DNA from 2 places in the Verrucosispora sp. WMMD703 genome. Region 2 is predicted to be linked to the other one. Evidence: predicted binding sites of a transcription regulator. Region 2 holds the regulator's gene; the other holds the start of a gene.

Region 1 (15,950 bases), 2.5 Mb from region 2:
TGTGGTAGACCTCCGTGTCGGTGAGGAACGTGGCGGCGTCGCGCCACCACATCACGTCGATCCGGGACAGCAGGTAGATGCGGACCAGTGCGGCCAGGTCAGCGGCGGAACTGCGCTCGTTCGGCTGGTACCGGGCCATCTCCAGCAGCAGGGTCTCGCGGGCTCCGATCAGCCCCTGGGAGGTGGCGTCGAGCACCTGCATGATGGCCGGTTCCCGCAGCCGCTGGTCGATCAGCACCTGACGAGCCTTCGCGCTGCTCACCCCGGCGAGCGCGCTCACCTCGACCAACAGTTCGGCCACGGCGTCGCGGTAGGCCGCCAGGTCGGGCGGGGCCGCGGTGACCGGGCGCACGATACCCGGTGGGCGTCGGCGGGCCGGGGTGACGGGGAGACCGGGTCGGTGTCCCGGGCTTCGGCTGGGCACTCGCATGATCGGTCCTCTCTGCCGCCGCGACGGTCGCCTGTGACAGAAAGTAACCACACCAATCCGGATGAGTGCGAGCAATACTCCTGTATCCCCCTAAGGCGTGGCAGACCACTCGGCAGGCGCGTGCCGCCCGGCGGCACACAGACCGGGCGGGGTCGTTGTACCATTCGGTACAACGACCCGTGCCGCGGAGGTGCGGTCGACGGACGGGAGGGACGGTCGATGCCGACCATCACCCTGACCACGGGCACGATCGACTACACCGACACCGGTGGTGACGGAGCAGTCCTGGTGCTGCTGCACGGTGTGAACATGGACGCGAGCCTGTGGCGTCGGGTGGTCGCCGAACTCGGTCCGACCGTGCGCTGCGTCTGCCCCACCCTGCCGCTCGGCAGCCACCGGAGACCGATGGACCGGCCGGAACTGGTCACCCACCGGGGCGTCGCCGCCCTCGTCGGGGAACTGCTCGACGCACTGGACCTGCGTGAGGTGACCCTGGTCGCCAACGACTGGGGTGGCATCCAGTTCCTCGTGGCCGACGGCCCGACCGACCGGATCGCCGGTCTGGCGCTGGTCGCCTGCGAGGCGTTCGACAACTTCCCGCCCGGAAAGCCGGGCAAGGCGGTGGCGATGAGCGCGCGACTTCCGGGTGCGCTGTGGCTGTCGATGCAACTTCAACGGTTCGGCTGGTTCCGGCGCGCTCCCGGCGCGTGGGGGTGGATGAGCAAGTACCCGATCCCCGACGAGGTGCTGGACGCCTGGTTCCGACCGGCGCAGCAGGACCGGGCGATCCGACGGGACCTGCGCACCTTCGCGTTGTCCACCCCGCCGAAGGCGGAACTGCGGGCCCTGCCGAACCGGCTGGCGTCATTCGACCGCCCGGTCCTCGTGGCCTGGGCCCGTGAGGACAAGCTCATGCCCCCGTCGCACGGCCCCCGGCTGGCGGCCCTGTTTCCCCGGGGCCGACTGATCGAGATCGACGACAGTTACACCCTGGTGCCGGAGGATCAACCCCGCCGGCTCGCGGCGGAACTCGCTCGGTTCGTCACGACCGAGGTGCGCGGGCCGCACCCCTGAGCCGTTGCCGGACGTCACCCACGCCGCGCGCGTCACCCGGCCCGGCTGATCGGCCGGGTGGATTGCAGGAAGGCCGCCATGGTGGCGTCCGCCGTCGCCCGGTCGCCGGTGAGCGCCAACTCGAACAGGACGCCCCGGGTCATCGCCATCGCCATCCGCGCCTGGATCCGCGCCTGTGCGGTCGGATGGCCAACCTCCTCGAAGAACCAGCCGAGCCGGTCGGTCCAGAAGGTGATCCAGGTGCGCAACGCGCTGGCCCACGCGTGCCCCTGCATCGCCGCCGCCGACATCTCGAAGAACAGCGGCGCGAACGCCCGATCGTCGGCGAGCCGGAGCCAGAAACGCCAGGCGCCGTCGTACGGGTCGTCGGCCGCCTCACGCAGCAGCGAGTCGAGCAGTTCCTGCTGGTCCCGCCAGACGGCCTCGACCATCGCGGTGAGCAGCCCTTCGCGGGAGCCGAAATGGTAGATCAGCATCCGGTGGCTGGTCCCGATCTCGGCCGCGAGCGTACGCAGGCTGGTGTCGCCGACACCGTTGGCGGCGAAGTACGCGATCACCCGTCGCAGGAGGGCCTCCTGCGGACCGCCGGCCGGCACGGTGACTGTCACGACCCGATGCTAGTGCGGTGGCCAGGACCGTTGGCGGTGTCGCGGCGAGGTCCGCTCTCCGCGATGACGGTCAGCGGTCGGGACACGGCGGCGTCCAAGGCGGCACCGCCCTCGGCGACGCCGCGCACATGTTCGGGTGGTCGCCGCAGCGGTCCAGGGGAGGTGATGAAAGGCTTGACCCATGAGTTCCACGCCCGTACTGCCCGACCCGTCCGCCGAGCCGCCCGCCTTCACGGAACTCGGCCTACGACCCGAACTGCTCGCCGCACTAGCCGCGCTCGGGTACGAGGAGCCCACGCCGATCCAGCGGGAGGCGATCCCACCGCTGCTGAGCGGCCGGGATCTGCTCGGGCAGGCGGCGACGGGCACGGGCAAGACGGCGGCGTTCGCCCTACCGCTGTTGCAGCGAATGCCCGACGACCGGGCCGGAGACGACCCGCACGCGCTCGTGCTGGTGCCGACCCGGGAACTCGCGGTGCAGGTCTCCGAGGCGTTTCACCGCTACGGCAAGGACCTCGGTGCGCGGGTGTTGCCGATCTACGGCGGGCAGCCGATCGGTCGGCAGTTGCGGGCGCTGGACGCCGGCATCGACGTCGTGGTGGCCACTCCCGGTCGCGCTCTGGACCACATCGCCCGGGGCACGCTGCGGCTGGGCAACCTCGCCACGGTGGTGCTGGACGAGGCCGACGAGATGCTCGACATGGGCTTCGCCGAGGACATCGAGGCGATCCTGGAACACACCCCCGAGCAGCGACAGACGGTGCTGTTCTCGGCCACCATGCCGGCGCGTATCGACGGGATGGCCCGAGCGCACCTGAGCGATCCGGTGCGCATCCTGATCGCCCGCGAGCAGCCGGTGGCCGGTGAGGCGCCCCGGGTGCGGCAGAGCGCGTACCTGGTGGCGCGGGCGCACAAACCAGCGGCGCTGGGGCGGGTGCTGGACGTCGAGTCGCCCACCGCGGCGATCGTGTTCTGTCGCAGCCGGGAGGAGGTGGACCGGCTCACCGAGACGATGAACGGTCGCGGTTACCGGGCGGAGGCGCTGCACGGCGGCATGAGCCAGGAGCAGCGGGACCGGGTGATGGGGCGGCTGCGCGCCGGCACCGCCGATCTGCTGGTCGCCACCGACGTGGCGGCCCGTGGGCTCGACGTCGAGCAGCTCAGCCACGTGGTCAACTTCGACGTGCCGTCGGCACCTGAGTCGTACGTGCACCGCATCGGTCGGGTTGGCCGAGCCGGACGGGAGGGGGTGGCCATCACCCTGGCCGAGCCCCGGGAGCACCGGATGCTCAAGACCATCGAGCGGGTCACCGGGCAGCGGATCGCGATCGACAAGATCCCCACGGTCGCCGATCTACGAACCCGTCGGCTGGAGCTGACCCAGGCCGCGCTGCGGGAAAGCCTGCTGGAGGACGACCTGGACCCGTTCCGGGTGATCGTCGAGACGCTCAGCGACGAGTTCGACCTGATGGAGGTGGCGCTCGCCGCCGTGAAGCTGGCCCACGAGGCGACGCTGCCCGGTTCCGACGAGGCCGAGGAGGAGATCCCGCAGGTGGCGGTCCGCCCGCCTCGGGAGGGCCGGTCGGCGGGGTACGAGGGCCGGGGCGAACGCCGACCGGCGCGGCCCCGTACCGCCGGCACCACCCAGGTCTTCATCGGGGTGGGCCGGCGGGCCGGGGTGCGCCCGCAGGATCTGGTGGGCGCGATAACCGGGGAGACCGGGGTCCGGGGCAGGGACATCGGCTCGATCGAGATCGCTGATCGCTTCTCCCTGGTCGAGGTGCCCCTCGGCGTCGCCGACGAGGTCATCGCCGGGCTGCGCGGCAGCACCATCAAGGGCCGTAAGGCCACCGTCCGCCGGGACCGGGAGGGACGTCCCGGCGAGCGCCGATTCGACGACGGCGACCGACGCGACCGCCGCTGATCTCGGTCACCCTCCCGCGCCCCGGCTCCCGTCGCCTGCTCCGCTGTGCCGCGCCCCCCGGCCAGGTGACCGGGGGCGCGAGCACGGTCAGGCGGCGGTGACGCGCTGCCCGCCCAACGACGCCGGATCGATCTCGGCCGGGCGCAGCGCCAGCGCGAGTACGTCGGCGACGTCGGCCAGGGTGTGCACGGTCAGCGCCTCGCGCACCTCGGTCGGCAGGTCGTCCAGGTCCGGTTCGTTGCGGGCCGGGATGATCACCTCGGTCAGTCCGGCCCGGTGGGCGGCGAGGAGCTTCTGCTTCACGCCGCCGATGGGCAGCACCCGCCCGGAGAGAGTCACCTCGCCGGTCATCCCGAACTCGGGGCGTACCGGTCGGCCGCTGGCCAGCGATGCCAGGGCGGTGACCATCGTGATGCCGGCGCTGGGCCCGTCCTTGGGCACCGCGCCCGCCGGGACGTGCAGGTGGATCCGCCGCCCGGCGAGGGCGTTCGGGTCCAGGCCGAGGCGACGACCGTTGGCCCGCAGGTAGGAAAGGGCGATGTGCGCCGACTCCTTCATCACGTCGCCGAGCTGGCCGGTGAGGGTCAGCCCCGGCTCGCCGTCCATGCTTGTCGCCTCGATGAACAACACGTCTCCCCCGGCACCGGTGACCGCCAGTCCCGTGGCCACGCCAGGTGTCGCGGTGCGTTCCGCCGATTCCGGCGTGTGCTTCGGCCGGCCGAGGTAGCGGACCAGGTCGTCGGCACCGACGCGGGCGGGCGTCGGGTCGTCGGCCAGGGTCACGGCCACCTTCCGCATGATCTTCGCCAGGGCACGCTCCAGCTGCCGTACGCCGGCCTCGCGGGTGTACTCCCCGGCGATCCGTGCCAACGCTGCGGCGTCCACGTCGACCTCGTCGGTGGTCAGCCCGGCCCGCTCCCGCTGGCGCGGCAGCAGGTGGTCGCGGGCGATGGCCACCTTCTCGTCCTCGGTGTACCCGTCCAGAGTGACAAGTTCCATCCGGTCCAGCAGCGGCCCGGGGATGGCTTCCACCACGTTGGCGGTGGCCAGGAACAGCACATCGGACAGGTCGAGGTCGACCTCCAGGTAGTGGTCCCGGAAGGTGTGGTTCTGCGCCGGGTCGAGCACCTCCAGCAGGGCCGCGGCCGGGTCGCCGGCGTACCCCACGGAGACCTTGTCCACCTCGTCGAGCAGCACCACGGGGTTCATCGACCCCGCCTCGCGCAGCGCCCGGACGATCCGCCCGGGTAGCGCCCCCACGTAGGTACGGCGGTGTCCCCGGATCTCGGCCTCGTCACGGATACCGCCGAGGGAGACCCGGACGAACGTCCGGCCGAGTGCCCGGGCGACCGACTCACCGAGGCTGGTCTTGCCGACACCGGGCGGGCCCGCGAGGGCCAGTACGGCACCGGAGCCACGGCCGCCGACCACCCCGAGGTCACGTTCGGCGCGCCGGTTGCGCACCGCCAGGTACTCCAGGATGCGGTCCTTGACGTCGGCCAGGCCGGCGTGGTCGGCGTCGAGCACGGCCCGTGCCGCGGCCAGGTCCGTGTTGTCCTCGGTACGCGTGCTCCACGGCATCTCCAGCACCGTGTCGAGCCAGGTACGGATCCAACCCGCCTCCGGGGAGGCGTCGCTGGCCCGCTCCAGTTTGCCGACCTCCCGCAGGGCCGCCTCGCGTACCTTCTCGGGCAGGTCGGCGGCCTCGACGCGGGCCCGGTAGTCGGCCGAGCCGTCCGGGGCGTCCTCGCCGAGTTCCTTACGGATCGCGGCGAGCTGCTGGCGCAGCAGGAACTCCCGCTGCGTCTTCTCCAGTTCTTCGCGTACCTCGGAGTTGATCTGCTCGGTGACCTCCTGCTCGGCCAGGTGGTCCTTCACCCAACCGACGAGCAGTTCCAGCCGCGCGGTGACGTCCGGTGCGGCCAGCAGTTCGGTCTTCTGCGCCAGGCTGAGCCAGGGCGCGTAGCCGGCCGAGTCGGCCAGCTCGCCGAGGTCGGTCATCCGCTCCACCGCGTCGATGACCTGCCACGCGCCGCGTTGCTGGAGCACGGAGGTGACCAGGGCGCGGTACTCGCGGGCCAGTTCCCGGGCTTTGCCGGCCGGGGCGGGTTCATCGATCTCGGACGCCTCGACCCACAGCGCCGCGCCGGGACCGGGCACCCCGGAGCCGATGCGGGCGCGGGCGATGCCGCGGATCACGGCGGCCGGTTCGCCGCTGGGCAGCCGACCGACCTTCTCGATGGTCGCGACCGCGCCGACGGAGCCGTACTCGCCGTCCAGGCGGGGCACGGCGAGCAGCTTGTGGTCGCCGGTGGCGCGGGCCGCGTCGACCGCGGCCTGGGTGGTCGGGTCGAGGGTCACCGGAATGACCATGCCGGGCAGTAGTACGGCGTCGGTCAGTGGAAGTACCGGAAGAGTTGCCATCGAACACCTGCTATCGCGTATGAGTTGAGCGTGTTTGGCTCAAGTCGCGACGGGCCTCGGTTGTTCCGCCGTGTGACCCAGCACACGGCAGGCGGCTCACAGCTAGTCGGCCGCGCCCACGCGGAGCAGATCCAAAATCGGGGATTTCGATGTCACGCAAAACGCGAACCGCCGCAGGGCGCGCTTTTGTTGCGTAATTGGCGGACGATCAGTCAAACTTTGAGCACACCCCGTCAGACACAGGGAGTAATCGACGATGGCCAAACAAGTAATCACGGTGCTGACTGACGACCTCGACGGCGGAAAGGCCGACCGTACGGTCGAGTTCAGCCTGGATGGCGTGGCGTACACCATCGACGTTTCCGACGAGAACGCGGGTGTCCTGCGGAAGGCGTTGGATCCGTTTATCAATGCCGGCCGGCGACTCGGCCGTGGTGCTGCCGACACGGGCCGTAACCCACGTCGTGGCATCGGTTCGGGCACGCCCGGAATGAACCGCGAGCAGAACCGCGCCGTCCGCGAATGGGCGGTCCGGAACGGCTACAAGATTTCCGAACGGGGTCGCATCCCGGTCGAGGTGGTCGAGGCGTACAAGAACCGCTGAGCAGCGGGAATGTCGCTCTGGCGCGGTTAGGGCTCGGGTCACGGCAGGATTGCACCGGCTTTCCTACATGCAGCGGGGCCGCCCGGAATTTCTCCGGGCGGCCCCGCTGTTTGGTCTCAGCCGCACGACCTCAGTCGTCGGCGTCAGTTGACCTGGATGCGCACCGCGTCGAAGGCCGGGGTCTGGTTGGCCCGCTCCGACATCGGGATGCGGTGCGAACCGTCGCCGGCCCAGACCGCGCACTGCGCGGTACCGGAGTCCGGCAGGCCCGGGATCTGGATGGTCACCTGGTCCGGCTGGGCGCCGCCGCCACCGTCCTCGGTGGCCACGAAGAAGGCCGGCACCGGCTCCGGCGCAGGCGCCTCGTCCGTGTTGTTCAGCATCCGGCAGGCGGTGTGGAAGTGACCGCGGGTCAGGCCCTCACCGTTGAGCAGCGAGCTCTCCAGGTAGTAGCCGCCCTGGCCGGCCGGGAGGAACCGGTCCCGGACCAGGTTGCGGGTGCTGACCTGGATCGAGAAGCCCTCGTTACGGTTGATCTGCTGCGGGAAGTCGGTGATCAGCAGCGACGGGTTGTTGGCTGCGGCACCGACCTCGCCGAAGGCGGTGCTGATGCAGCGGTTGCCGTTCTGGAAACCGTCGTGCGCCTGAAGCTGGCTGTTGTCACAGTTGTTCGCCAGCACGTCGAGACCGTTGTTGTTGTTGCCGCCGTCGTTGTCCCCGTCGTTACCGCCGTTGTTGTTGCCGCCGTCGTTGCCGCCGTTGTTGTTGTCGACCGGCTGCACCTGGCAGGTGGCGAGGTTGCCGAGGCCGCGTGGCCGGGGGCCGAAGCGGTCGATGGCGATCGTGATCCGGCCGATGGTCGCTCGACGCTTGCTGGCCAGCGGATTGAGGATGGCGTTACGGATGAACCCCTCGCCGCGGTCACCCTCTGCGGCGAGTCGCTCGTCCGCCTCGGTGATCTGGGTCTGCAACGCGTTCAGGTTGCGGTCCACCTCGGCGCGGGCCCGGTCGGGCACCTGCGGGAGTCGGCTGACCACGTCCGGGCAGGCCACCGCGAAAGCGCCGTCGGTCGCGCCGTCGGTGCCGTCGCGAGTCTCCTGACACTCCTCGACGGTCTGCTGCCCGTCGCCCCAGTGGTTGACCACCCAGCGGCCGTTCTGCCAGGTGCGGGTCGTGGTGGCGCCCCGAGCGGCCGGCGCGGTGGCGCCGGGGCTGGGTGCGACACATTCTGCCGCCACCGGTCGCTGCTGCTGGTTTGACCGTCGGTCACCGGCCGACGAGATCTGGGTCACGGCGACGACGCCGCCGAAGACAGCGAGCGTGGCGCCAACGGCCAGAAGTCGCTTGGTCCGCGCGTTACCGGTTGGTCGGCGCGACCGGGTTGACCTGCGCATCGAATTGCTCTCCTTCTCGATCCGGTTCCTGATTCGTGACTCGACGGACCGAACGGAATCTTGGTTGGCGCGTTCGACGGGGACCGCCTGAACGCACCGGTGGCACGTCGACGAACGACGATGCCCTTTCCGCACCGTCTGCCGCACCTGCCGGTGCGGGTTGGGGAGATCCTGTCCATTCGCGGTGAGGTACGGGCCCGCTCCGACGGCGGTTCAAAGGCCGCCAACTTTTTTTCGATGTTTCTTTCCGCGCCCGGCCGGTCACCGTCCGCCCTCGGTCGACGAACGCTCAGGATGCGGTCACCGCTGGCAGAGATGGTCGTAGGCGAAATCGCCGACGAGTTCGTCGCGTCGATCCCGCAGCTGCCGAATGTCGGCCAGCAGATCTGCGAGTGGCACCAGCGTCGGCGCGTCCGACTCGATCGTCCGCAGTCGCTCGCCGACCGCGAGGACGGCCAGGTCCTCGGCCAGCCGAGCGGGTTCGATGCCGCAGGAGAGGCCGTGCGCCTGCACGGTCACCCGCTCCACCAGCACCTCGCCCGGACGCACCTCGGCCCAACTCCACCCCTCGGCCGGCCCGCGCGCCCAGCACACGTGCAACCCGCGCAGGATCGGATCGGTCAGCCGACGCGCCACGTACCCCTGCACCGCCTCGACGCGGGCAAGCGCGCCGAGGTCGTTGACCGCACCCTCACGTCCGTCGGGCAGCCGGCCGACGATGTCCCGGAACCCGACGCCCGCCAGGTCGGATCCGGCGGCACCGGCGGCGAACCGACGCGCGTCGACGAGGTACGCGACGATCCGCGCCCCGTGCCCGGCGGTACGCAGGGTGGCCGAGACGACCCGTAGCAACGGCAGCCCGATCGCGGCGGCGACAGCCTCCGTGGTCCGCTCGGCCCGCCGGGCTGTGGCGTCGGTCGACGGCGACCGGAACTCGACGGCGAACTCGGGCCGTCCGGTCACCGCCGTGCAGACCACATGGTCGAACAGCGTCCGGCTGGCCGTGTTCCACTGGCTCGCGGTGAGACCCGGCGGCCGACGCCGGACGACCTCGCCGAGCCGCAGCCCGGCATGTATCCGCTGCTCCGCCCGGACCTGCACGGGGGCGCGCCCGGCGTCCTCCGGCACCTGCGACAGCCCGCGATCGTGGTCACCGGTCATCGTCGTACCCATGAGTCCTCTTCAACCTCTCCTTGCCGGCCGACAGCGGCCGCGAGGCCGGACGACGGTGCGCGGGCAGCTCGACAAGGCTCTCCTCCCGTCGGCCGACCGAGTCTAGGATGACGATCATGCCGGCGGCTCCCCCAGCGGGCCGGCGGTGACCGGACGCGCTCCACGCCGGACCGACCGGCAGCCGGGCCGAGGAGGTGGACGGGTGCGGGTGGTGTCCCTGGTGCCGTCGCTTACCGAGGCGGTGGCGGCGACCCTGCCCGATGTGCTGGTCGGCGCCACCGACTGGTGCACCCATCCGGCGGACCTGGACGTGCCACGGGTGGGCGGCACCAAGTATCCGGACCTGGACCGGGTTCGCGCGCTGCGTCCGGACCTGGTCCTGCTCAACGTCGAGGAGAACCGGCGGGAGGACGGCACCGCCCTGGCCGCGGCGGGGATACCCACCCGGGTGACCTATCCGCGCACTGTGGACGGTGCGCTGACCGAGCTGGCCGACCTGCTTCGGGAGCTGGGATCGGCAGCGGAACCGCACTGGCTGACGAAGGCCCGCCGAGCCTGGGCCGCGCTGCCGGGAACGCCGGTCCGCCGACGCGCGGTGGTGCCGGTCTGGCGGCGGCCCTGGGTAGTGCTCGGCGCCGACACCTTCGCCGGGGATCTGCTGCGCCGGCTCGGCGTCGACAACCCGTACGCCGAGCAGCCGCAGCGGTATCCACGACCGACCCTGCCGCAGCTGCGGGACCAGGCACCGGAGCTCGTCGTGCTGCCGGACGAGCCGTACCGCTTCACGCGCGACGACGGGCCGGAGGCGTTTCCCGGCATTCCCTGCGCCCTGGTGTCCGGCCGGCACCTGACCTGGTACGGCCCTTCGTTGGCGGAGGCTCCCGCACTGCTCTCCGCCCAGCTCGCCGATCTCTACGTCGCCCGCTGACCGCCGCGACGCACGGTCGTCGAGGGCGGCACCTGTCACCGGTCCCGGCGAACAGGGGTCGAAGGTCCCGGCCGGCACCGGCCCGCTGGCCCTGATCGCCACCGCCTCCCCGGGCGTCAAATGGAAGTGCCACCGGGACACGCGGTGCGAAGCAGAGAAGGGACGTGGACATGATGACCGCGATGATCGAGCGGAACACCGCCGCCAAGACCCCGGTGGCCGAGACCAACCAGGAGCAGAACCTCCGCACCCGGGCCACCCGCTACCTGCTCGCCGGGCTCCGCCTGGCGCTCGGTTGGGTCTTCCTCTGGGCCTTCCTGGACAAGGTGTTCGGCCTGGGGTTCGCCACCGAGGCGAAGAACGCCTGGATCAACGGGGGCAGCCCGACCAAGGGCTTCCTCAGCTTCGGTGCCGCCGGCCCGTTCCAGGGCTTCTACAACAGCATCGCCGGCGCCGCCTGGGCCGACTGGCTCTTCATGATCGGCTTGGCCGCCATCGGTACCGCACTGCTGCTCGGTATCGGAGTGCGCGTCGCCGCCGCGGCCGGTGGTCTGCTGCTGGTGCTGATGTGGACGGCCGTCCTGCCTCCGGAGAACAACCCCTTCATGGACGACCACCTCGTCTACGCCGGCGTGCTGGCCCTGCTCGCGGTGACAAACGCCGGTGACACCTGGGGCCTGGGCCGCACCTGGGCACGACTGCCGATCGTCAAGCGGTTCGGCTGGCTCCGCTGACCCTGATCACCTCCCCCCGCGGCGGGCGTCACCTACCGGTGACGCCCGCCGCACCGCATCCGGCGCGCTCGGCCACCGGTGGCCCACATCGGTCCACGGGGCGCGCCGGGCCGTAGCATCCGGCAGGATTGTGCTGAGACGGAACCGACGCACCAGGAGAATCCGCATGAACCAGGCAGCGAGAAAGCCCGAGATCGGCCCGATCGAGGGCGCCCCGCCGGCCGACCTCGTGATCGAGGACATCACCGTGGGCGAGGGCCCGGAGGCTCAGCCCGGGCAGGAGGCCCGGGTGCACTACGTCGGGGTGTCCCATTCCACCGGCGCGGAGTTCGACGCCTCCTGGGACCGGGGCGAGCCGTTCGACTTCCCGCTCGGCGGTGGACGGGTCATCGCCGGCTGGGACCAGGGCGTGGTGGGGATGCGCGTCGGCGGCCGACGCCGGCTGACCATCCCGCCGCACCTCGGGTACGGCAGCCGAGGCGCCGGTGGCGTCATCAAGCCCAACGAGACCCTGGTCTTCGTGGTCGACCTGCTCGGCGTCCGCTGACCGCACGCGTCCGGCGCCGGCCCCGTGCCCGGCGCCGGACGCGTCGTCGGAACCCCGCACCCGGTGCGCCACCTGACGGTGGCACGCCGGCCGGTCACGCCGCGGCGAGCACCCGCTGCGGCGTCGTGCCGACGACCGGGATGACCCGTCCCAGGCCGGTGGCCCGCAGCACCCGCTCCACCAGGGGCGGCGGGTCGACCAGCACCAGATTGCCGCCCTGCGACCGCACCCAGAGCCGAGCCGCGACAAGTGTCCGGACCCCGGCAGCGGAGAGCAGCCGGACCCCGGAGAGATCCACCCGCAACTCGGTGCGGGTGGGGGCCGCCCAGAGCGCGGCGCGGAACGCCGCGACCGTGGCGATGTCGATCACACCGACCACGCGAACGCACACCGCGTCGTCGGACACGCTGGTCTCGACGTGGAACCGTTCCTCGCGCTCTGGCATACGACGAACCTATCCCGCACCACCGACACTTCCACCCTGCTGGAAGGCGGTTCCGGGTAAGCCCAGGGCATGACCCGCAGGCCGGCCGGGTCCACCCTAGGGACGATCCCCGGCCCTCAGGGTGACCACCTTCCGGAGACCGCCACGACACGCCGGGCCGACCCGAGGGCGGGTGGCCCGGCGCGTACGTCTGGTCAGCCGCCGCTCGCCGACGGCTGCGGTTCGGGCGAGCCTCCGGCGACCGCTCCCGGGTCCGGGGCCTGGGTCGGCGAGGGCCGCAGGCCGGCCGGCACCGGCAGCGCGCTGCCCTTGGCGAACTGCTCCCAGCTGACGTTCCACGCCGTCCAGCCGTTGCCCTCGTCGAGCTCGACCTCGGTGCCCTTGACGGTGACCAGGTCACCGACCTGGGTGATGCCCATCAGCCAGTCCGCGTTGGCCGCCGACAGGTTGGTGCATCCGTGGGACACGTTGGTGTATCCCTGATCCCCCTCCGACCAGGGCGCGCCGTGGAGGAACTCACCGCCCCAGGTGAGTCGCTGCGCATCCTCGACGTCGACCACGTACGGATCGGCCGAGCCCCGCGTGTCGAACGTGGTGAACTCGTGCTTCTCCATGATCACCATCTTGCCGCTGGAGGTGGGCGTGCTCGGCTTGCCGAGACTTACCGGCAGCTTGCGCAGCAACTTGCCGTCCCGGATCACCGACATCTGCTTGCTCGCGTTGTCGATCTCCAACTCGACCTGCCGACCGATCTTCGAGGTGGCCCGCCGGTCGGCGTCGCCGACGTGCTCCTTGCCGATCGGCAGGCCCTCCAGCGCGGCGCGGACCTTGATCGACGTACCGGGCCGCCAGAAATCGGGCGCCCGGTAATAGACCTGGCTGCCGTCGGACACCCAGGACCAGGTGCCCGGCTGCGGCGGATCCGTTTTCACGAACAATCGGCGTTGCACATCCGCCCGCGCCTCTTTGGGAATTGGCGGGTCGAAGGCGACGGTTACCGGCATAGCCGTTCCGTACGTCCGATCATCGGCGAAATACAACGTGCTGACAATGGCTGGTTTGGATGATTTGGGCTGCGTCGTGAAGGTCGTCCTGCGGGTGACGGTCTTCCCGGAGTGGCCGGTCGCGGTGACCTCCGCGGTGTACGTCCGCTTCGGTTCCAAGGTCCGGCTCGGCACCCACCCGGAGCCGTCCTCACGCGGCTCGGCCGCGACCGTCGCGCCCTTGTCGTCGGTGATTCGCACGGCGGTGACCTGCCCGTGCTTGACCATGGTGCCGATCTCCCCGGTGACCGGCACGTCCCGCGTCCCCTCGGCCGGCGTCACGGACAGTTCCGGGTTGGCTCGCGCCTCGGCGGGCTGCCCGGCCCTGCGATCGCCGGTGCACGCGCCCAGCGCCAGCGGTGCCGCTGCGACACTCACCGCCAACAGCGTCAGTCGCCGCCTCAACATCATGATGCGTCCCCCCGTTATAGCCGCTTCCTCCGCCACATTCTCCCTAGCTCGGCACCGACGTTTTTGCGGTTTCGACCAAGAGCGGGGACATTACATGGAGAACCGTTTCCGTAATCGCACCCAGGCGAACGGAAAATGCCAGCGACGACGGTACGGGCGATACTCGGTCGACTGTCGCGTTCTGTCCGGCGGCGTACCACTGATCCGCTCCGTGGGGTCCGCACCCGGCGGACGTCGATCGCGGGTTCGCTGTCCCGCCTGCGGGCGGAACGGCGAACCCTCCCGGTCGACCTGGTTCCGTCAGACCGTGGCGATCAGCAGCGCGGGCTGCTCGACACAGTCCGCCACATGCCGGAGGAACCCGCCGGCCACACCGCCGTCGCAGACCCGATGGTCGAAGGTGAGGCTCAGCTGCGTCACCTTCCGGACCGCGAGCTGGCCGTCGACGACCCACGGCTTGTCCACGATGCGGCCGATGCCGAGCAACGCGGCCTCCGGGTGATTGATGATCGGGGTCGAGCCGTCGACGCCGAACACCCCGTAGTTGTTGAGCGTGAAGGTCCCCCCGGTCAGCCGGGCCGGTGGCAGCTCGCCCGCCCGGGCCGCGGCGGTGGTGGCCGCGAGTTCGGCAGCCAGTTCGGTGGTGGTGAGCCGCTCGGCGTCCCGCAGCACCGGCACCACGAGCCCCCGGTCGGTCTGGGCGGCGATGCCCAGGTGCACCCCGGCAGACTGGACGATCCGCTGGCCCTCGGTGTCGACCCGCGCGTTGAGCTGCGGGTAGCGGCGCAGCCCGGACAGACAGATCCGCGCGAACAGGGCCAGGATGCTCACCGGACGGTCCGGGCGAGCGGCGTTGATCGCGGCCCGGGTCTCCAGCAGGCCGGTGGCGTCGGCGTCCACCCAGATGGTCACCTCGGGGATCTCCCGCCGGCTGCGGGACAGCTTGTCCGCGATGGTGCGGCGGATACCGGTCAACGGGATGACCAGATCCTGGGCACCGACCGGGCGCGGGTCTCCCGATGCCGGTTGTCGTCCCGTCGTCGCCGGCCGGTCGGGAACAGCGGTGAGCCGGGCGGTCCCGTCGGCCGGCGCCCCGGTGACGTCGCGGGCCGCCGCCTCCACGTCGGCCCGGCGGACCACACCGCCGGGGCCGCTGCCGCGCACCGTCGTCAGGTCCACCCCACACTCCCGCGCCAACCGCCGCACGATCGGCGAGATGACCAGTGGCTGGGCCGGTTCGGGCGGGCCGGGCTCCCGGTCGGCCACCGCCACCTGCCGGCCGGCGGCGGACGGAGCCACTGCCGCACCCGATGCCGTCGCGGCGTCCCTCGCGCCCGACGCGTCCGTGGCCGCGGCGAGCCGAGGCCGCCTACGACGGCGGGAACTGCCGTGCCCGGTGCCGTACCCGATCAGGACGTTGCCGGAGCCGGCCCGCTCCTCCTCGCGGTAGACCGCGTGCCCGGTCGGCTCACCGCCATCGGCGCGCCCGCCGACCGGATCGGCGACGGTGATCAGTGGCTGGCCCACCGGGCGCACCTCACCCTCGGCACCGTGCAGGGCGACGACCCGCCCGGCGTACGGGCAGGGCACGTCGACGACCGCCTTGGCGGTCTCGACCTCGACCACGGTCTGGTCCACGGTGACCGTGTCGCCGACCGCGACCCGCCACTGGACGATCTCCGCCTCGGCGAGACCCTCTCCGAGGTCGGGCAGGAGGAAAACCTTCTCGGTCATGCCGCACTGCTCTCGGTCAGCCAACGCCGGTCGGGCTGGTCGTCCCACTGCAACCGGGCGACCGCGTCCAGCACCCGGTCGACCGACGGCAGGTGGGTGTGCTCCAGCATCGGCGCCGGGTACGGGATGTCCAGCCCGGAGACCCGCAGCACCGGAGCGTGCAGCGCGTGGAAGCACCGCTCCTGCACCCGGGCGGCGATCTCCGCGCCGACCCCTGCGAAGCCCTGCGCCTCCTGCACCACCACGCACCGTCCGGTACGACGCACCGAGGCGGCGATGGTGGCGTCGTCGAACGGCACGATGGTGCGTACGTCGACCACCTCCAGGTCCCATCCTTCCTCGCGGGCGGCGTCGGCGGCCTCCAGCGCGACCGGAACCGCCGGCCCGTACGCGACCAGGGTGGCGTCGCGTCCGGCCCGGCGCACGACCGCCCGGCCGAACGGCTCGGTGCGGGTCGGCAGCTCGGTCTCGGCGCCG
Region 2 (15,950 bases):
AGTACGTCCAGCGGCCCTTCCGCGTCCGCCGATCCGACCGCGCCGGGCGGTCCGCCGGCCACCCCGGGCGGCGGTGGGTCCGCGCCGGAGCCCCCGCCGACCACCTCGTGATGGAGCTGCTGTTCTCCGGCACATCCGAGCGCACCGGCAGCGCCCCGCGCCCGGGCGCGTTCCGCCTGCGAGGGCACTGCCGGCCCGCCGCCGGCTCCAAGGGCGGTGCCGGCTCGACGGGCGGTGCCGGCTCGACGGGCGGTGCCGGACGCGGACGGTTCGGTGAGCGTTGGGTGCGGGTCAGCCGTCGTCGGCGAGGCGGTGTCGGTTGGCCTCGATCCAGGCGTCCAGGGCCGCCGGGTCATCCGGGTCGATGCCGTCGGCCATCAACTGGGCCACCGCGGCAGTGGCCGGGCTGCGACGCTCGCCGGTCGCGTAGAGCCGGACGAACTCCGGCACCATCTCCTCGATCGCGGCGTCCGTGGCGGCGGCTGCCGAATCGGGCAGCCCACGCCGGTGCGCCGCGTATCCGGCCCAGGCGCGCAGCACCCGGGGCAGCATCGCCGCGTCGTCCATGTCGAGCACGGCCCGACGGTGCACCCAGTCGAGCAGGAAGAGCCCGGCGACGGTCGGGCTCCACCGCAGCGGGTCGGCGTCGGGGAAGGTGGCCGCGTGGTCGAGCAGCAGCCCCAGGCAGAAGTGCAGTGAGGCCAGTTCGGCGTCGTCGACCGCGTCCAGTCCGGCCCGGGCGGCGTCCGGCGAGCCCAGGAACCGGCGGATCTCCGCGGCCCGCTCGGCATCGGGCAACGGGTCGTCGGCCTGCCGGGGCGGTGGTGCGGTCGTGGCCGGCAGGACCGCCAGCCGAGCCCCGACCAGCGCCCGGTCGGTGGCGAGCGAGGCGGCACCGGGTAGCTGACCCAGATGGTCGGTGACGGCCAGATGCCGGCTCACCTCGTCGCGCATCCGGGTCGGGCTCTCCTCCCGGAACCAGGTCAACTCGTCTTCGGCGCACAACTGTCGGACCTGCTCCAGGATCCGGCCCGCCGGCCCGCCGACGAACACGTCCTTGGTGATGCCGATGTTGTGGTCGATCAGGGCGACCAGGGCGTGTTCCGGCCCCCCGGTCGCGTCGTCGTAGGCGAACGTCGCCAGGTAGGAGGTCTGGTCGCCGTACACGTCGCCGTACGACCAGGTGCCGGTGACGTGCACCTTGCCGAGCTGCCCGGACCAGGCCGGTGCCGTCGCGCCGGGACGGACCCGGTCCGCGCCGGCCGCGTCCGGCACCAGGGCCGCGAAGACGGCCCGGACCGTCGTCGCCGCGACCGCCCGTCGTCTGGAGGTGGCGGCGAGGAAGTCGCCCACGAAGTCGCGTACCGCCGCCTCCCGGTCCGTCTCGGCGACCTCGTACACGCTGCCGAGCAGGGCCGCACCGAGCATCTCCGCGTCGAGGGCCGAGTCGAGCTTGGTCACGTCGCGTGCGGCGTGCAGCACCGCGTCGTAGGGGGTCTGTGGCGTGGCCATGACCCGACCCTACGCCGATCGCGCGGTGTCCAGGAACGTTCAGCGGCCGGGTCAGCGGTGTCGGGCAACCTCGAGGACGGTGCGTGCGTCGGCGTGCGCGGCGATGACGGCCCGCACCGGGGCCAGCACCTGCTGTTCGCCGACGCTGGCGACGGCCCGGGTCAGCTGCGCCTCCGCCCGGTGACGGGCCTGCCGGGCGGCCCACCTGACCAGCGGGCGGGTCAGGGCCGCCACGACCAACCCGGTCAGCAACCCGCCGAGCAGCAGCAGGGTCGGCACCGGTACCTCACCTACCATCGGGTGCCGCAACTCCGGCAACCCGAGAGCCCGCACCGCGTAGCCGAGGACCAGCCAGCCCAGCCCGGCCACCGCGGCGAACGTCACCAGCCACTGCACCCCACCCACAAGTCGCCACCACGCACGAGGACGGTCGACGCCGAGGTCGGTGCTGGCGAGCGCGCCGTCCAAGGCGTCCGGCAGGTCACCGAGGCGGGACCGGGCAGCTGCGGCCATCGCGTCAGGCCAGGCGTTCGGCAGCCCGTCCCCGGCCCGCTCGGCCACCGTCCGCAGGGCCAGGGCCAGTGCGGACTTGTCGGCCGCGTTGGGCTCGGGTACGGAGGTGGCGGCCACCAGGCTCTCCGCCGGGTCACCACCGGTCCGCCGGTCGGGCAGGTGCAGCCGGCGCAGCGGATCGGCCCGCAGTCGCCGCCAGAGCCGCAGCAACGGCCAGCCGGTGGCTGCTGCGGCGCGATGCCGGTACGCCTGCTCGACCGCCGCCACGACGGTCGGCACTCCGGCTGCCCGGCACAGGGCACGGTCCAGCGCGGTGACCGCGGGATCGTCGGCGGCGAGTGCGGTGCGGGGCGCGCCGACCATGTCGTCCAGCGCGGCGACGACGGTGTCCACGTCACCGGAGAGACGACGCAGCGCGGCCTGGCGTTCGGCGACGGTGCGCTCCAGCGCCGCCCGCAGCCGCTCCGGGCCCTCCGGGTCGGCGACGGTGGTGGCCAGCAGCGGTACCCCGTCCAGCCCGTCCGCGTCGAGCAGGCGGCGCAGGTCGGCCAGGACCCGGGGCACCTCGGCGGGCGGCAGCCGGTCGGTCTGGTTGAGCACGACCACTGTCACGTCCCGGTGCCGGTGGAACTCGCGGAGGTAGCTTCGGTGCATCACCCGGTCGGCGTACTTCTGCGGGTCGACCACCCAGACCACCAGGTCCACCAGGCCGAGCAGCCGGTCCACCTCAAGCCGGTGCGAGTGGTCGACGGAATCGAAGTCCGGCAGGTCGAGCAGGATCAGCCCATGCAACGTGGACTCGTCTTCGCCGTCGAGCAGGCTCTCCCGGACGAAGCGGTGGCGGGGCAGCACGCCGAGCCAGTCGAGCAGCCGGGTGCCCCCGTCGAGCGGGCCCCACACGCAGGCGTGCGTGACACCGGTGGTGGGCCGGCGTACCCCGACGGGTGAGAGGTCCATCCGGGCCATCGCGTTGAACAGGCTCGACTTGCCGCTGCCCGTGGCTCCGGCCAGTGCCACCACGGTGTGGTCGCGGGAGAGCGCCAGCCGGGTCCCCGCACGTTCGACAAGGGTGCGGGCCGGCACCAACGGAGTGTCCGGCAGGTGGCCGTCGACGATGCCGAGGAACCGCCGTACCGCCTCCAGCCGGGCGACAAGTTGGTCGGCGTCCACCCGCCCGTCGGCGATTCGCAACGCCTCGCGGAGGCGTCCGCCCATGCCGGTCACGGCCGCTCCCCATCGGTCAGCTGGGCGTCGACGCCCGTCGTCTGGGCGCTGAGCACGGGTGCGGCGTCGGCGAAGCCGCTGCCCAACCGGGCCGCCTCCACCCGTTCGGCCGCCTGACGCAGCGCCGTCGCGTTCCGGGCCGGCGGTCGGGCCTGCCTGGTCCGGGCGAGATAGCGGGTGGCCTCGTCGTCCAGCAGCACCGTCACCCGCTCCAGCAGGTCCTCCCGGGCCTTTCTGGCCAACGTACGCACGGCCTGATCACCGAAGATCGCCTGAAGGACCGCCTGACCGGCGAGGGTGGTGCCGGCGCCGGTGGCGACCTCCAGCCCGGTCGGGATGAAGGCGGTGGAGGCGAAGACAGCGATCATCACGGCCAGCCCGGTGGCGTTCACCGCGTACGCCGCGGTCCGCGCCACGAAGCGCCGGTCGCCACCTTCGGCCCGGACCAGTTCCAGCACGCCGCGCTGCCAGTCACGGACCAGGCGCTCGGCGCGCTGCGGCAGGTCGGTGGCATGGTGGGCGAGGTCGGGTTCGAGCAGGGCCGCGCCGGCCGGGTGCGCCTTCCATCCGGTGTACGCGTGCTCGGCCGCCTCGGCGGCCACCCCCCGTAGCAGGGTGACAAGCTGCGACTCGATCGCGTCCCGCAGCTCGACGGCGGGGACCGGGCGTCGGGAGAAGGCGGCCATGACGCGGTCCCGCAGCCGGCCGATCCGTGCCTCAAGGGTGCGGAAGAGGTCGCTGGTGCCGATGAACTCCTGCCAACGGGCGAGCACCTCGCCACGGAGCAGTCGACCGTCGCGCAGCCCCTGGTCGACGGTCCGGTTCGCGGCCCGGTACGCCGCACGTACCCGGTCGTCCAGCGCGTCGGCGGCGGCGACCTGCTCGTCAACGGCGAGCGCCAGGCTCTCGACGGTCGGTTGCAGCAGGGCCAGCGCGCCGCCCAGCGTCTGCCGGACCACTGCCGAGCGAGCCTCCGCGTCGGCGGCGAGCCGGGCGAACCAGTCGGCCAGCGGCGCGGTGCTGCGGCCCGGTAGCAGCCCCTGCCCGTCGACCCAGGTCTCCGGGAGCACGAACAGCGGCGCGGCGTCGAGACCCTGCTCGGCGAGCATCTCGGCGAGATGGGCGGACACCTCGTCGGTCGCCTCCGCCGGCACCCGGTTGAGCACCAGGGCGAGTACCGCGCCCCTGGCCCGGGCGTTGTGCAGCAGCTCCCAGGGGACGGCGTCGGCGTACCGGGCGGCGGTGGTGACGAAGAGCCAGAGGTCGGCGGCGGCGAGCAGCTGGTTGGCCAGGGCCCGGTTGGCGTCGACCACCGAGTCGATGTCGGGGGCGTCCAGGAATGCCAGCCCCGGCGGGAGCGCCGGGGCGGTGACCAGATGCAGGGTGCGGGGATCGTCGCTGGGCTGGTTGGTGCGGGTCAGCCCGGGCAGCAGCTCCCCCCGGCGGAACCAGGCCGAGTCGGCCGGGTTGCAGACCAGTACCGGAGACCGGGTGGTCGGCCGCAACACCCCGGCGGCGCTGACCCGGGCCTGCACCAGGCTGTTGACCAGGGTCGACTTGCCGGCGCCGGTGGATCCGCCGACCACCACAAGCAGCGGAGCGTCGAGGCGGGTCAGGCGGGGCAGCAGGTAGTCGTCGAGCTGGTCGGCGAGGGCGGCGACGGTGCGCGCGGCCAGCTCGGCCGAGGGCAGGGCCAGCGGGAATCGGGCCGCCCCGATCGCGGCGCGCAGGCTGGTCAGGGCGTCTGGCAGGGTGTCGTCCCCGGTGGGCGCGGGTCGGTCCTCGCCGGCGCCGGTGGACCCGGTGCGGGCTGCGACGGCGGGCGCGCCGGACGGTGAGGCGGAATCGCCATGCGTCGTCACCGCTAAAGCGTGCCCGACCGACACAAGGTAAGACAACCGGTCGGTAGGACTGCCGAGTTGCGCCGATCCGACTCAACCCTGACTTGACGATTTCCGGGGGCGTGGCACTATTGAGTCAAGTTCACTCAACTTGAGGTGGGGTCGCTGCGGACGGCAGGTGCCGCGCAGCGGGACGGGAGGGCCCGTCACCTGCTCAACGTAACGAAGCGAGGAAGCGAAGATGGCACGTGCGGTCGGTATCGACCTCGGCACGACGAACTCCTGCGTCAGCGTTCTGGAGGGCGGTGAGCCCACCGTCATCGCCAACGCTGAGGGCTCGCGGACGACCCCGTCGATCGTCGCGTTCGCCCGTAACGGCGAGGTGCTCGTCGGTGAGGTCGCCAAGCGCCAGGCGGTGACGAACCCGGACCGGACGATCCGCTCGGTCAAGCGGGAGATCGGCACCAACTGGTCCGTCGACATCGACGGCAAGAAGTACACCCCGCAGGAGATCTCGGCCCGGACGCTGATGAAGCTCAAGCGGGACGCCGAGGCCTACCTGGGCGAGCAGATCACCGACGCGGTGATCACCGTCCCGGCCTACTTCAACGACGGCCAGCGGCAGGCCACCAAGGAGGCTGGCGAGATCGCCGGCTTCAACGTGCTGCGGATCGTGAACGAGCCGACCGCGGCCGCCCTGGCGTACGGGCTGGACAAGGGCTCCAAGGAGCAGACCGTCCTGGTCTTCGACCTCGGTGGCGGCACCTTCGACGTGTCGCTGTTGGAGTTGGCCGAGGGCGTCATCGAGGTCAAGTCGACAAGCGGTGACAACCTCCTCGGTGGTGACGACTGGGACCAGCGGATCATGGACCACCTGGTGAAGACCTTCCGGGGTGAGCACGGCATCGACCTGTCGCAGGACAAGATGGCGATGCAGCGGCTCAAGGAGGCCGCCGAGAAGGCCAAGATCGAGCTTTCCGCCGCCACCACCACCAACATCAACCTGCCGTACATCACCGCCGGTGCCGCCGGCCCGCTGCACCTGGACGTGACCCTCAGCCGGGCTGAGTTCCAGCGGATGACGCAGGATCTGCTGGACCGCTGCAAGGGCCCGTTCGAGCAGGCCGTGAAGGACGCCGGGATCAAGGTCTCCGACGTCGACCACGTGATCCTCGTCGGTGGCTCGACCCGGATGCCGGCCGTGACCGACCTGGTCAAGCAGCTCACCGGCAAGGAGCCCAACAAGGGCGTCAACCCGGACGAGGTCGTCGCCGTGGGCGCCGCACTTCAGGCCGGCGTGCTCAAGGGCGAGGTCAAGGACGTCCTGCTGCTCGACGTGACGCCGCTGAGCCTGGGCATCGAGACCAAGGGTGGCATCTTCACCAAGCTCATCGAGCGCAACACCACCATCCCGACCAAGCGCTCCGAGGTGTTCACCACCGCCGACGACAACCAGCCGTCGGTGCTGATCCAGGTCTTCCAGGGCGAGCGTGAGATCGCCGCGTACAACAAGAAGCTCGGCACCTTCGAGCTGACCGGCCTTCCGCCGGCCCCGCGTGGCGTGCCGCAGATCGAGGTCACCTTCGACATCGACGCCAACGGCATCGTCAACGTCCACGCCAAGGACCTGGGCACCGGCAAGGAACAGAAGATGACGATCACCGGCGGCTCCTCGCTGCCGAAGGACGACATCGAGCGGATGCGCCGGGACGCCGAGGAGCACGCCGAGGAGGACAAGCGCCGCCGCGAGGAGGCCGAGACCCGCAACGTGGCCGAGGCCCTGCAGTGGCAGACCGAGAAGTTCCTCGCCGAGAACGGTGAGAAGCTCCCCGCCGAGAACCGCGAGAAGCTCAACGAGGCCCTCGGCGAACTGCGTGGCGCTCTCGGTGGCAGCGACATGGAGAAGATCAAGTCGGCGCACGAGCGGCTCGCGCAGGTCTCCCAGGAGGCGGGCTCGCTGCTCTACGCCCAGCAGGCCGAGCAGTCCCAGGCCGGCGGCGAGGCCGGTCCCGGTGCGGCCGGTGGCGCCGACGCGACCGGTGGCGCGCAGGCCGGCGGCGCCCGTCCCGGTGCGGACGACGTGGTCGACGCGGAGATCGTGGACGAGGACAAGAAGTGACGGTCCTGGCCACCCGAACGCACGGGCAGAGGGATGAGGTAGTCGTATGACGGAGAAGCCACGAGCCGCCGACCCGGGTGACACCGGGTCGGCGCCGGGTGGCTCGGCGTCCGAGCCGGCCACCGGCGACGCGCCGCGGGTCGTCATCCGCAACAACCGCAAGATCAGTCAGATCCGCGAACCCGACGGTACGGCGGCGGACGCCGGACCGGACGTGCCAGCGGAGGGCCTGGTCGAGGAGGCCGAGGTCGTGGTCGACTCGATCGAGGTCGAGGCGAGCGCGCTCAGCGACGCGTCCACCGAGGGTCCGCCGGTCGTGGACGCGCCGGCACAGCCGGTCGGGGAGCCGACCGAGCCGACCGCAGGTGGGCTGGGCGCCGAGCTGGAGGCGCTCCGCGCCGAGCTGGACGAACGCACCCGCGACGTGCAGCGGGTGTCGGCCGAGTACGCCAACTACCGCAAGCGGGTCGAGCGCGACCGTGGCCTGGTCACCGAGCAGGCCACCGGGTCCGTGCTCGCCGCGCTGCTGCCGATCCTGGACGATCTCGACCGGGCCCGGGAGCATGGCGATCTGGTCGGCCCGTTCGGTTCGGTGGCCGAGCAGCTCATCACCGCGCTGGGCAAGTTCGGGCTGACCCCGTTCGGTGAGCAGGGCGATCCGTTCGACCCGACGCGGCACGAGGCGGTGGCCCACCAGACCTCGTCCGACGTCACCGAGCCGACCTGCGTGCAGGTGATGCGCCGGGGCTACCAGGTCGGCGAGCGACTGCTGCGGCCCGCGCTGGTCGCGGTCGCCGACCCGGAATAGTGCGCGACGGTGATCCGGCCGCCCCGCTCGCCGAAACCCGGTGGGCGGGGCGGACCGGGCCCGGAGGTGGGGAGGAGGTGAACGGGTGAGTTCGAAGGACTGGATCGAGAAGGACTACTACGCGGTCCTGGGCGTGGCGAAAACCGCTCCCTCTGATGAGATCAAGAAGGCGTACCGCAAGCTGGCCCGCGAGTCGCACCCGGACCACAACCCCGGCGACGCCAAGGCCGAGGAACGCTTCAAAGCGGTGTCCGAGGCGTACGCGGTGCTCGGCGACGACGCCAAGCGCCGCGAGTACGACGAGATGCGCTCGCTCTTCGGCTCGGGCGCGTTCCGGCGTGGTGCCCGCCAGGGCGGCCAGCCGGGTGGTGCGCCGTTCGACGTCTCCGACCTGTTCGGTGGCGCGCAGCCGGGTGGTGGCCGGTTCGCCGGTGGCAACATCTCCGACCTGTTCAGCTCGATCTTCTCCGGTGGTGGCGGGGGTGCGGGCGCGCCGGGTCCGGCCCGAGGGCGGGACATCGAGACCGAGGTGGCGCTCGACTTCGACGACGCGGTGCGCGGCGTGACCCTGCCGCTGACGCTGCGCGCGCCCGGTGTCTGCGACACCTGCCACGGCAACGGTGCCAAGCCTGGCACCGCGCCGCGCACCTGCCCGGTCTGCCACGGTGCCGGGGTCACCAACCGGAACCAGGGTGCGTTCAGTTTTTCCGAGCCCTGCCGCAACTGTCAGGGCGTGGGCACGGTGGTGGACGAGAAGTGCCCGGAGTGCCAGGGCACCGGCGGGGTCACCAAGACCCGTACGCTCAACGTCCGCTTTCCCACCGGGGTGGCCGACGGCCAGCGGATCCGGCTGGCCGGCCGAGGCGAGCCGGGTGAGCGCGGCGGTCCGGCGGGTGACCTGTTCGTGCACGTGAAGGTTCGCCCGGACGAGGTCTTCGGGCGTACCGGCGACGACCTCACCCTGACCGTGCCGATCACGTTCGCGGAGGCCGTCCTCGGCACCGACCTGCGGGTGCCGACGCTCGATGGTCCGGTGACCCTGCGGGTGCCGCCGGGTACGCCGAGCGGTCGCATCCTGCGGGCCAGGGGCAAGGGGGTCAGCCGCCGGGACGGTCAGCAGGGCGATCTGCTGGTCACCCTGGACGTCGTGGTGCCGGCGCGGATCTCGGACGAGGCGCGGGCCGCGTTGGAGACGTTCGCCGAGCAGACTCCGCCGGCGGCGCGGGAACATCTCGACGCGCGGGTGCGTCGGTTCGGTTGATCGGTGAAGCGGTGCGGAGGTGAGCGGGATGGACGGGTTCGTCGGCTCGGATGACCCGGCATACGAGGCCAAGGTGCTGATGATCTCGGTTGCGGCGCGGATGGCGGGCATGCACCCGCAGACGCTGCGCCAGTACGACCGGCTCGGCCTGGTGCAGGCCGGCCGGGCGGCCGGTGGTGGGCGGCGGTACAGCGTCCGGGACGTGGTGCTGCTGCGCGAGGTGCAGCGGCTCAGCCAGGACGACGGCGTCAACCTCGCCGGGATCAAGCGGATCATCGGGCTGGAGCGACTGCTGGAGCAGGCACAGCAGCGGGTCGCCCAGCTGGAGGCGGAACTCGACGCCGCGTACCGCCGGATGGCCGAGCTGGAGTCGCTGGCCCGCTTTCCCGGTCGGGATCTCGTCCCCACCAACCAGACCTCGACCGCCCTGGTGGTCTGGCGTCCCCGACGCAGTTCCGGGCGCTGACGCCCGCCACGGCGAAAGGGGGGTGTGGCTCCGAGTGGGCCACACCCCCCTTTTCGCTTGTCCGCAGCCGCCGCGCCGCTCGTGTTTCCGCAAACCCGAGCGAGAGACAGGTTGTCTCGACTAGTCTTCAGAAATCAGGTCTAAACCATCTCAATCCGGACTCCGATCTGGCGGGGGGAGCCATGACGGAATCGGCGAGGAAGGTGGCCGAGGAGACGGAGCAACGCCTCGACGACCTGGCTGAGAACGTCCAGCACCGGTTCGACCGGATCACCAAGGGACGCTTCTCCGACCAGATCCAGGCCGGCAGGTTCAGCGGCCGGGGCGATCGGGTCGCCGCGGACAGCGGCCGGGTCGGCCATGGCGCCGGCCAGGCACGCAGCGATCAGCACCGTCGCGAGCGGGGCGGGTCGCGCTGACGATCCGCCGACGTGCGGGCCGGGAGCCACGGGGGGTCCCGGCCCGTTCGGCGTTCAGAGTCGGCGATTCTCCCGCACCAGCCCGCCCTCGCACCACTCCCGGTACACGAAAAGCTCCGGTCGGGTCAGCAGTACCCGACTGTTGTGCGCCCAGTTGCGCATCATCTCGTCGCCGTTGCGCTCGGCCTGGTCGACCAGCTTCCGGAAGCGACGCTTCGGATGTGCCCGGAAGTTCGTCCGGATCCCGTCGGCGGCGTAGATGTAGAGACAGTGCAGCGCGAACCGGCGCGCCGGACAGCGGGTGTCCATGGCGAGGTCGAACAGCGTCATCACCAACCGGTCACCGGAGACCAGCAGGTCCCAGTCCGGCGGCATCGACGTCAACGGGACGGAATCGGGGTGGTAAGCCCACGCTCGCAACTCCGCCGGGGTTGGATCGACGGGGTTGGCGAAGCCGTGGAACGCTGACTCCTGCACGCTCACCGGCCAACCTTCCGCTCTCGCCCGCGGGGGCGTCCGCCCACCGCGAACCCTGGCTGCTGGGGCGACACGTTAACGCGGTACCGGTGAGTACCGGTAGCCCCTACGGGAAGCAATTCGGCATCTCTTGGTCGACACGGGCCCTCCGGACGGTGAAATCGGCTGGTCCGACGCTCACGCCCGGTTCGACGCGGTCGCAGCCCGGACCCGCTGCGCCGCAGCCCGGGCCCGTAGCCAACCCTTGAACCAGGCGAGGTCGGGCAGCCGGGCCAGCACCGGCCCGGTGACGACCGTGATCAGCACGTACGTCGCCGCCAGTGCCGCCAGCTTCGGTGAGACGGTGCCGGAGGCCACCGCGATTCCGGCGATGACGATGGAGAACTCGCCCCGGGGTACCAGCGCCAGGCCGGCACGCCAGCGGCCCGGTTCGGCGATGCCCGCCCGCCGGGCGGCCAGGTAGCCGGTCAGCGTCTTGGTTCCCATGGTGGCCAGCGCGAGCAGCAGCGCCGGTAGCAGCACCGGTGGGATGTGCCGTGGATCGGTGGCGAGGCCGAAGAAGACGAAGAACACGGCGGCGAAGAGGTCCCGCAGCGGAGTCAGCAGCTCGGTGGCATGGTGGGCGACCGGCCCGGAGAGCGCAATGCCGACCAGGAACGCGCCCACCGCCGCCGACACCTGCAACTTCGCGGCTACTCCGGCCACCAGCAGGGTCAGTCCGAGTACCCCGAGCAGCAGTGCCTCGGCGCTGCCGGCCGACAACGCCCGGGAGAGGACGTTCCCATAACGAAGGGCCATCACCAGCACCGCGATCACGGTCAGCACCGCGACGGCGAGGGAGACACCGCCCTTGACGAATCCGACTCCGGCCAGCAGAGCGGTCAGCAGCGGCAGGTAGAAGGCCATCGCGAGGTCCTCGACCACCAGCACGGAGAGGATCACGGGGGTCTCCCGGTTACCGAGTCGGCCCAGGTCGGCCAGCACCTTGGCGATCACCCCCGAGGACGAGACCCAGGTGATCCCGCCGAGCACCACCGCAGCCACCCAACCCCAACCGAGCAGCAGCGCGAATGCCGCACCGGGCAGCGCGTTCAACAGCGCGTCGAGCAGTCCTGCCGGCGCGGCCGACCGCAGGCTGCCGACGAGTTCGTCGGCGGAGTACTCCAGTCCGAGCATCACCAGCAGCAGGATCACACCGATCTCGGCGCCGATCGCGAAGAACTCCTCGCTGGCGCTCAACTCCAGCACGCCGCCGTGACCGAAGGCCAGCCCCGCCAGCAGATAGAACGGAATCGGCGAGAGCCCGACCCGGCGGCCCAGCCGGCCGAGCAGCCCGAGCAGGAACAGCAGCCCGCCGACCTCGATGAGCAGGGTGCTGAAGTCGTGCATCGGGGCTCAGCCGGCGGGATCGTCGGCGGCGAAGATCGCGCTCGCCCCGTCCAGGCCCTGCCGGTTGCCGACGATGACGAGCACGTCGCCGGCGGCGAGGCGGAAGGTCGGACTCGGCGAAACGATCACCTCGCCGGCGCGCAGGATCGCCACGATCGAGGCTCCCGTGCGGGTGCGCACCTTCGCGTCACCGAGGGGCCGGTTGACATAGGTGGAGGAGGCCGGGACGGCGATCTGTTCGGTGAGCAGGCCGGCGGCCTGTTCGCGCAGCCCGGAGAGCTGCCCGAGGATCAGCGACGCACCCAGGATGTCGGCCAGCGCCCCCGCCTCGTCGTCGGTGAGTGGGATGTCCGCCGAGCAGCCGTCCGGGTCGTCCGGGTCGTACAGGACGAGGTCGCGGCGACCGCTGCGGTGAGAGACGACCCCCAACCGCCGGCCGGATTCCGTCATCATGTCATGACGTACGCCGATCCCCGGTAAGGCAGTCTGTTCGACACGTACTCGCACGCGCCCAGGCTACTCTCGCGTCGGAGGCCGAATGACCTCGCGTCAGGCCCGCCTACTGCTCCTGTCCGCGCTGGTGATGACACTTGCCGGCTGTTCGATCGGTGACGTGCGTCGTACCGCTCCGGCACCCGAGCCGACGCTGTCGGACAGCGCCTCCGCGCCGCCGGCACCGAGGCCCGTCGCGGAGACCCGCACCACCCGCCTCGCGGTCTCCGAGCGGTACGACCAGCCGTACGTCGAATTTGTCGACGCCCAGCGCGGGTACGCCCTCTTCGCTGCCTGCGACGGCCGCCCGCCCGGTGGCCCGGAGTGCCCCGCCCTGCTCTGGTCGACCCGCGACGGCGGCCGGTCCTGGCAGTCGCTGCGCCACCCGAGACCGGTGGCAGGCAACCAACAGATGTACGCCACCGTCGAGGTGCTCGCCCTCTGGGCCGAGCCGCACGGTTGGTGGACCTCGACCGACGGCGGCGAGACCTTCCGACACAGCCCGGGAGAGGCGGCTCCGGCCAGCTGGCGGCAGGCTCAGGGGCAGTTTCAGGTCATCGAGGGCTCGGGCAAGATCGGTCGCTGGGACGGTCGAAGGCTGCGCGCGCTGCGTACCCAGCCGCCAGTGCCGGTGGTGCAGACGATCGGCGGCGGCGGGCAACTGTTTGCCGGGTCCTATCACCCGCCGACTGTCGCGGGGCTCACCGAGAACGGCAGGCCGTCCGTCGCGACGTCCTGGGACGATGGCCGGAGCTGGGAGTTGGACCCGCTGCCGCCACCTGAGGGGCAGGTGAGCGTGCTGCGCGTGGCGATGACGCAGGACGAGCGGTGGCTGGTCGGTGAGCGACCCGAACGGACGGCCCTTCCGGCGCTCTGGGTCTCGCGGGGTCCGGGCTGGTTGCCGGTGTCGGTCGACGGTGGCCCGGAAACCGGGCGGGTGGTGCCGCTGGGTGGCAGCACGGCGGCGGTGATCAGCCCACGCGGCGCGGGTGCCGTCGTCGGCGGTCGGTACCTGGACCTGCCCTGGCCGGTCACGGCCGAGCACTCCCTCCGACTGCTGCCCGACGGCACGCTCTTCGCGGCGGGGCCGCAGGGTGTCCTGCTCGGCGCCGGCCAGTACGCCGAACGAAGCTGGGTCGCGATCAACCTGGTGAGCGACTGATGTGACTCAGGTCACGCCCCCTAGGTTGAGCGGAATAGACTCAACTCTGGTTCTGTCGGTACCAGTGGACACGCCGATCCAGGGGAGCCCATGAACACCGAACGCCTCACCACCAAGAGCCGCGAGACCATCACCGGTGCCGTCGCCCTGGCCAACCAGCGCGGGCACGCCACGGTGGAGCCGTGGCACCTGTTGTTGTCGCTGCTGGACACCGAGGGCTCGACCGCTGCCGGCCTGCTGCGCGCCGTCGGGGCCGACCCGACCGAGCTGCGCCGGGCCACCCAGCGGGCCGTCGACGCGCTGCCCGCCGCCCGCGGCTCCAGCATCGCCGAGCCGACCCTGGCCCGCGAGTTCGTCAACGCCATCGGCGCCGCCGAGCAGATCGCCCGCCCGCTGGGCGACGAGTACACCTCCACCGAGCACCTGCTGGCCGGGCTGTCCCGGGTCGGCGGGGCCGTGTCCGCCGCGCTGAAGGCCGCCGGTGCCACCGAGGAGAGCCTGGTGGCCGCCTTCCCGACGGTGCGCGGCGGAGACCGCCGGGTGACCACCGCCGATCCGGAGCAGACCTACCAGGCGCTTACCAAGTACGGCGTGGACCTGACCGCGAGCGCACGGGACGGCAAGATCGACCCGGTGATCGGCCGGGACTCCGAGATCCGCCGGGTGATCCAGGTGCTGTCCCGGCGTACCAAGAACAACCCGGTGCTGATCGGCGAGCCCGGTGTCGGCAAGACCGCGATCGTCGAGGGCCTGGCACAGCGGATCGTGGCCGGCGACGTGCCGGAGTCGCTGCGCGACAAGAAACTCGTCTCGCTCGACCTCGGCGCCATGGTGGCGGGCGCACAGTACCGGGGCCAGTTCGAGGAGCGGCTGAAGTCCGTCCTGGAGGAGATCAAGAACTCTGACGGGCAGGTCATCACCTTCCTCGACGAGTTGCACACCGTCGTGGGCGCCGGCAAGGGCGAGGGCTCGATGGACGCCGGCAACATGCTCAAGCCGATGCTGGCCCGTGGTGAGCTGCGTATGGTCGGCGCGACCACGCTCGACGAGTACCGCGAGCACATCGAGAAGGATCCGGCCCTGGAGCGCCGCTTCCAGCCGGTGCTGGTCGGTGAGCCCACAGTGGAGGACACCATCGGCATCCTGCGCGGGCTCAAGGAGCGCTACGAGGTGCACCACGGCGTACGCATCACCGACGCCGCCCTGGTCGCCGCCGCCGCCCTCTCCGACCGGTACATCACCGACCGGTTCCTGCCGGACAAGGCGATCGACCTGGTCGACGAGTCCGCGTCCCGGCTCCGGATGGAGATCGACTCGCGTCCGGTCGAGGTGGACGAGATCGAGCGAGCGGTGCGCCGGCTGGAAATCGAGGAGATGGCGCTGGCCAAGGAGCCGGACGCGGCGTCCGCCGAGCGGCTGGAGCGGCTACGCAAGGAGCTGGCCGACAAGCGCGAGCAGCTCACCGCCCTCTCCGAGCGGTGGCAACTGGAGAAGAGTCACATCACCAAGCTCTCCACCGCCAAGGAGGAGCTGGAGCGGCTCGGTGGCGAGGCCGAACGGGCCGAGCGCGACGGCGAGCTGGAACGCGCCGCCGAACTGCGGTACGGCCGGATCCCCGCCCTCCAGGCCGAACTGGCCACCGCCGAGGAGGAGTTGGCGCGACTCCAGTCCGCCGGTGCGATGCTCAAGGAGGAGGTCGGCGCGGACGACATCGCCGCGGTCGTCGCCTCCTGGACCGGCATTCCCGCCGGCCGGCTGCTGGAGGGCGAGACCGCCAAGCTGCTGCGGATGGAGGAGTCGCTGCGCGGGCGCGTGGTCGGCCAGACCGAGGCGGTCGCCGCGGTCTCCGATGCCGTCCGACGCGCGCGGGCCGGAGTCGCCGACCCGGACCGCCCGACCGGCAGTTTCCTCTTCCTCGGCCCGACCGGTGTCGGAAAGACCGAGTTGGCCAAGGCGCTCGCCGAGTTCCTCTTCGACGACGAGCGGGCCATGGTCCGCATCGACATGAGCGAGTACGGCGAGAAGCACTCCGTGGCCCGCCTGGTCGGCGCGCCGCCCGGCTACGTCGGCTACGAGGAGGGCGGCCAGCTCACCGAGGCGGTGCGCCGCCGGCCGTACTCGGTGATCCTGCTGGACGAGGTGGAGAAGGCCCACCCGGACGTCTTCGACATCCTGCTCCAGGTGCTCGACGACGGTCGGCTCACCGACGGCCAGGGGCGTACGGTCGACTTCCGCAACGCCATCCTGATCCTCACCTCCAACCTCGG

The links. Region 2 encodes HspR, which represses chaperone genes until heat shock. Its sites were predicted from a motif close to TTGAGTNNNNNNNACTCAA; they were not measured.
Region 1: a site for HspR is predicted at 6,485-6,503, ahead of lon (endopeptidase La). Genes of this name have one in related genera too.

Annotation. Positions count from the first base shown of each region.
Region 1 is NZ_JBMHMM010000004.1:2,982,708-2,998,657, reverse strand. It holds gene ACN26Z_RS14240 (DUF5715 family protein) at 1-430, opposite strand, end outside; gene ACN26Z_RS14235 (alpha/beta fold hydrolase) at 650-1,504, shown strand; gene ACN26Z_RS14230 (TetR/AcrR family transcriptional regulator) at 1,537-2,112, opposite strand; gene ACN26Z_RS14225 (DEAD/DEAH box helicase) at 2,294-4,036, shown strand; gene lon (endopeptidase La) at 4,124-6,460, opposite strand; gene ACN26Z_RS14215 (histone-like nucleoid-structuring protein Lsr2) at 6,717-7,064, shown strand; gene ACN26Z_RS14210 (hypothetical protein) at 7,208-8,458, opposite strand; gene ACN26Z_RS14205 (DUF2726 domain-containing protein) at 8,759-9,631, opposite strand; gene ACN26Z_RS14200 (helical backbone metal receptor) at 9,834-10,559, shown strand; gene ACN26Z_RS14195 (DoxX family membrane protein) at 10,733-11,293, shown strand; gene ACN26Z_RS14190 (FKBP-type peptidyl-prolyl cis-trans isomerase) at 11,460-11,840, shown strand; gene ACN26Z_RS14185 (STAS domain-containing protein) at 11,935-12,285, opposite strand; gene ACN26Z_RS14180 (L,D-transpeptidase) at 12,480-13,739, opposite strand; gene ACN26Z_RS14175 (dihydrolipoamide acetyltransferase family protein) at 14,040-15,473, opposite strand; gene ACN26Z_RS14170 (alpha-ketoacid dehydrogenase subunit beta) at 15,470-15,950, opposite strand, start outside.
Region 2 is NZ_JBMHMM010000004.1:496,365-512,314, forward strand. It holds gene ACN26Z_RS02850 (hypothetical protein) at 1-188, opposite strand, end outside; gene ACN26Z_RS02855 (hypothetical protein) at 292-1,512, opposite strand; gene ACN26Z_RS02860 (GTPase) at 1,564-3,240, opposite strand; gene ACN26Z_RS02865 (ABC transporter) at 3,246-5,111, opposite strand; gene dnaK (molecular chaperone DnaK) at 5,332-7,209, shown strand; gene grpE (nucleotide exchange factor GrpE) at 7,256-8,017, shown strand; gene dnaJ (molecular chaperone DnaJ) at 8,103-9,278, shown strand; gene ACN26Z_RS02885 (heat shock protein transcriptional repressor HspR) at 9,307-9,744, shown strand; gene ACN26Z_RS02890 (hypothetical protein) at 9,927-10,163, shown strand; gene ACN26Z_RS02895 (hypothetical protein) at 10,218-10,646, opposite strand; gene ACN26Z_RS02900 (cation:proton antiporter) at 10,818-12,029, opposite strand; gene ACN26Z_RS02905 (cation:proton antiporter regulatory subunit) at 12,036-12,536, opposite strand; gene ACN26Z_RS02910 (hypothetical protein) at 12,568-13,683, shown strand; gene clpB (ATP-dependent chaperone ClpB) at 13,774-15,950, shown strand, end outside.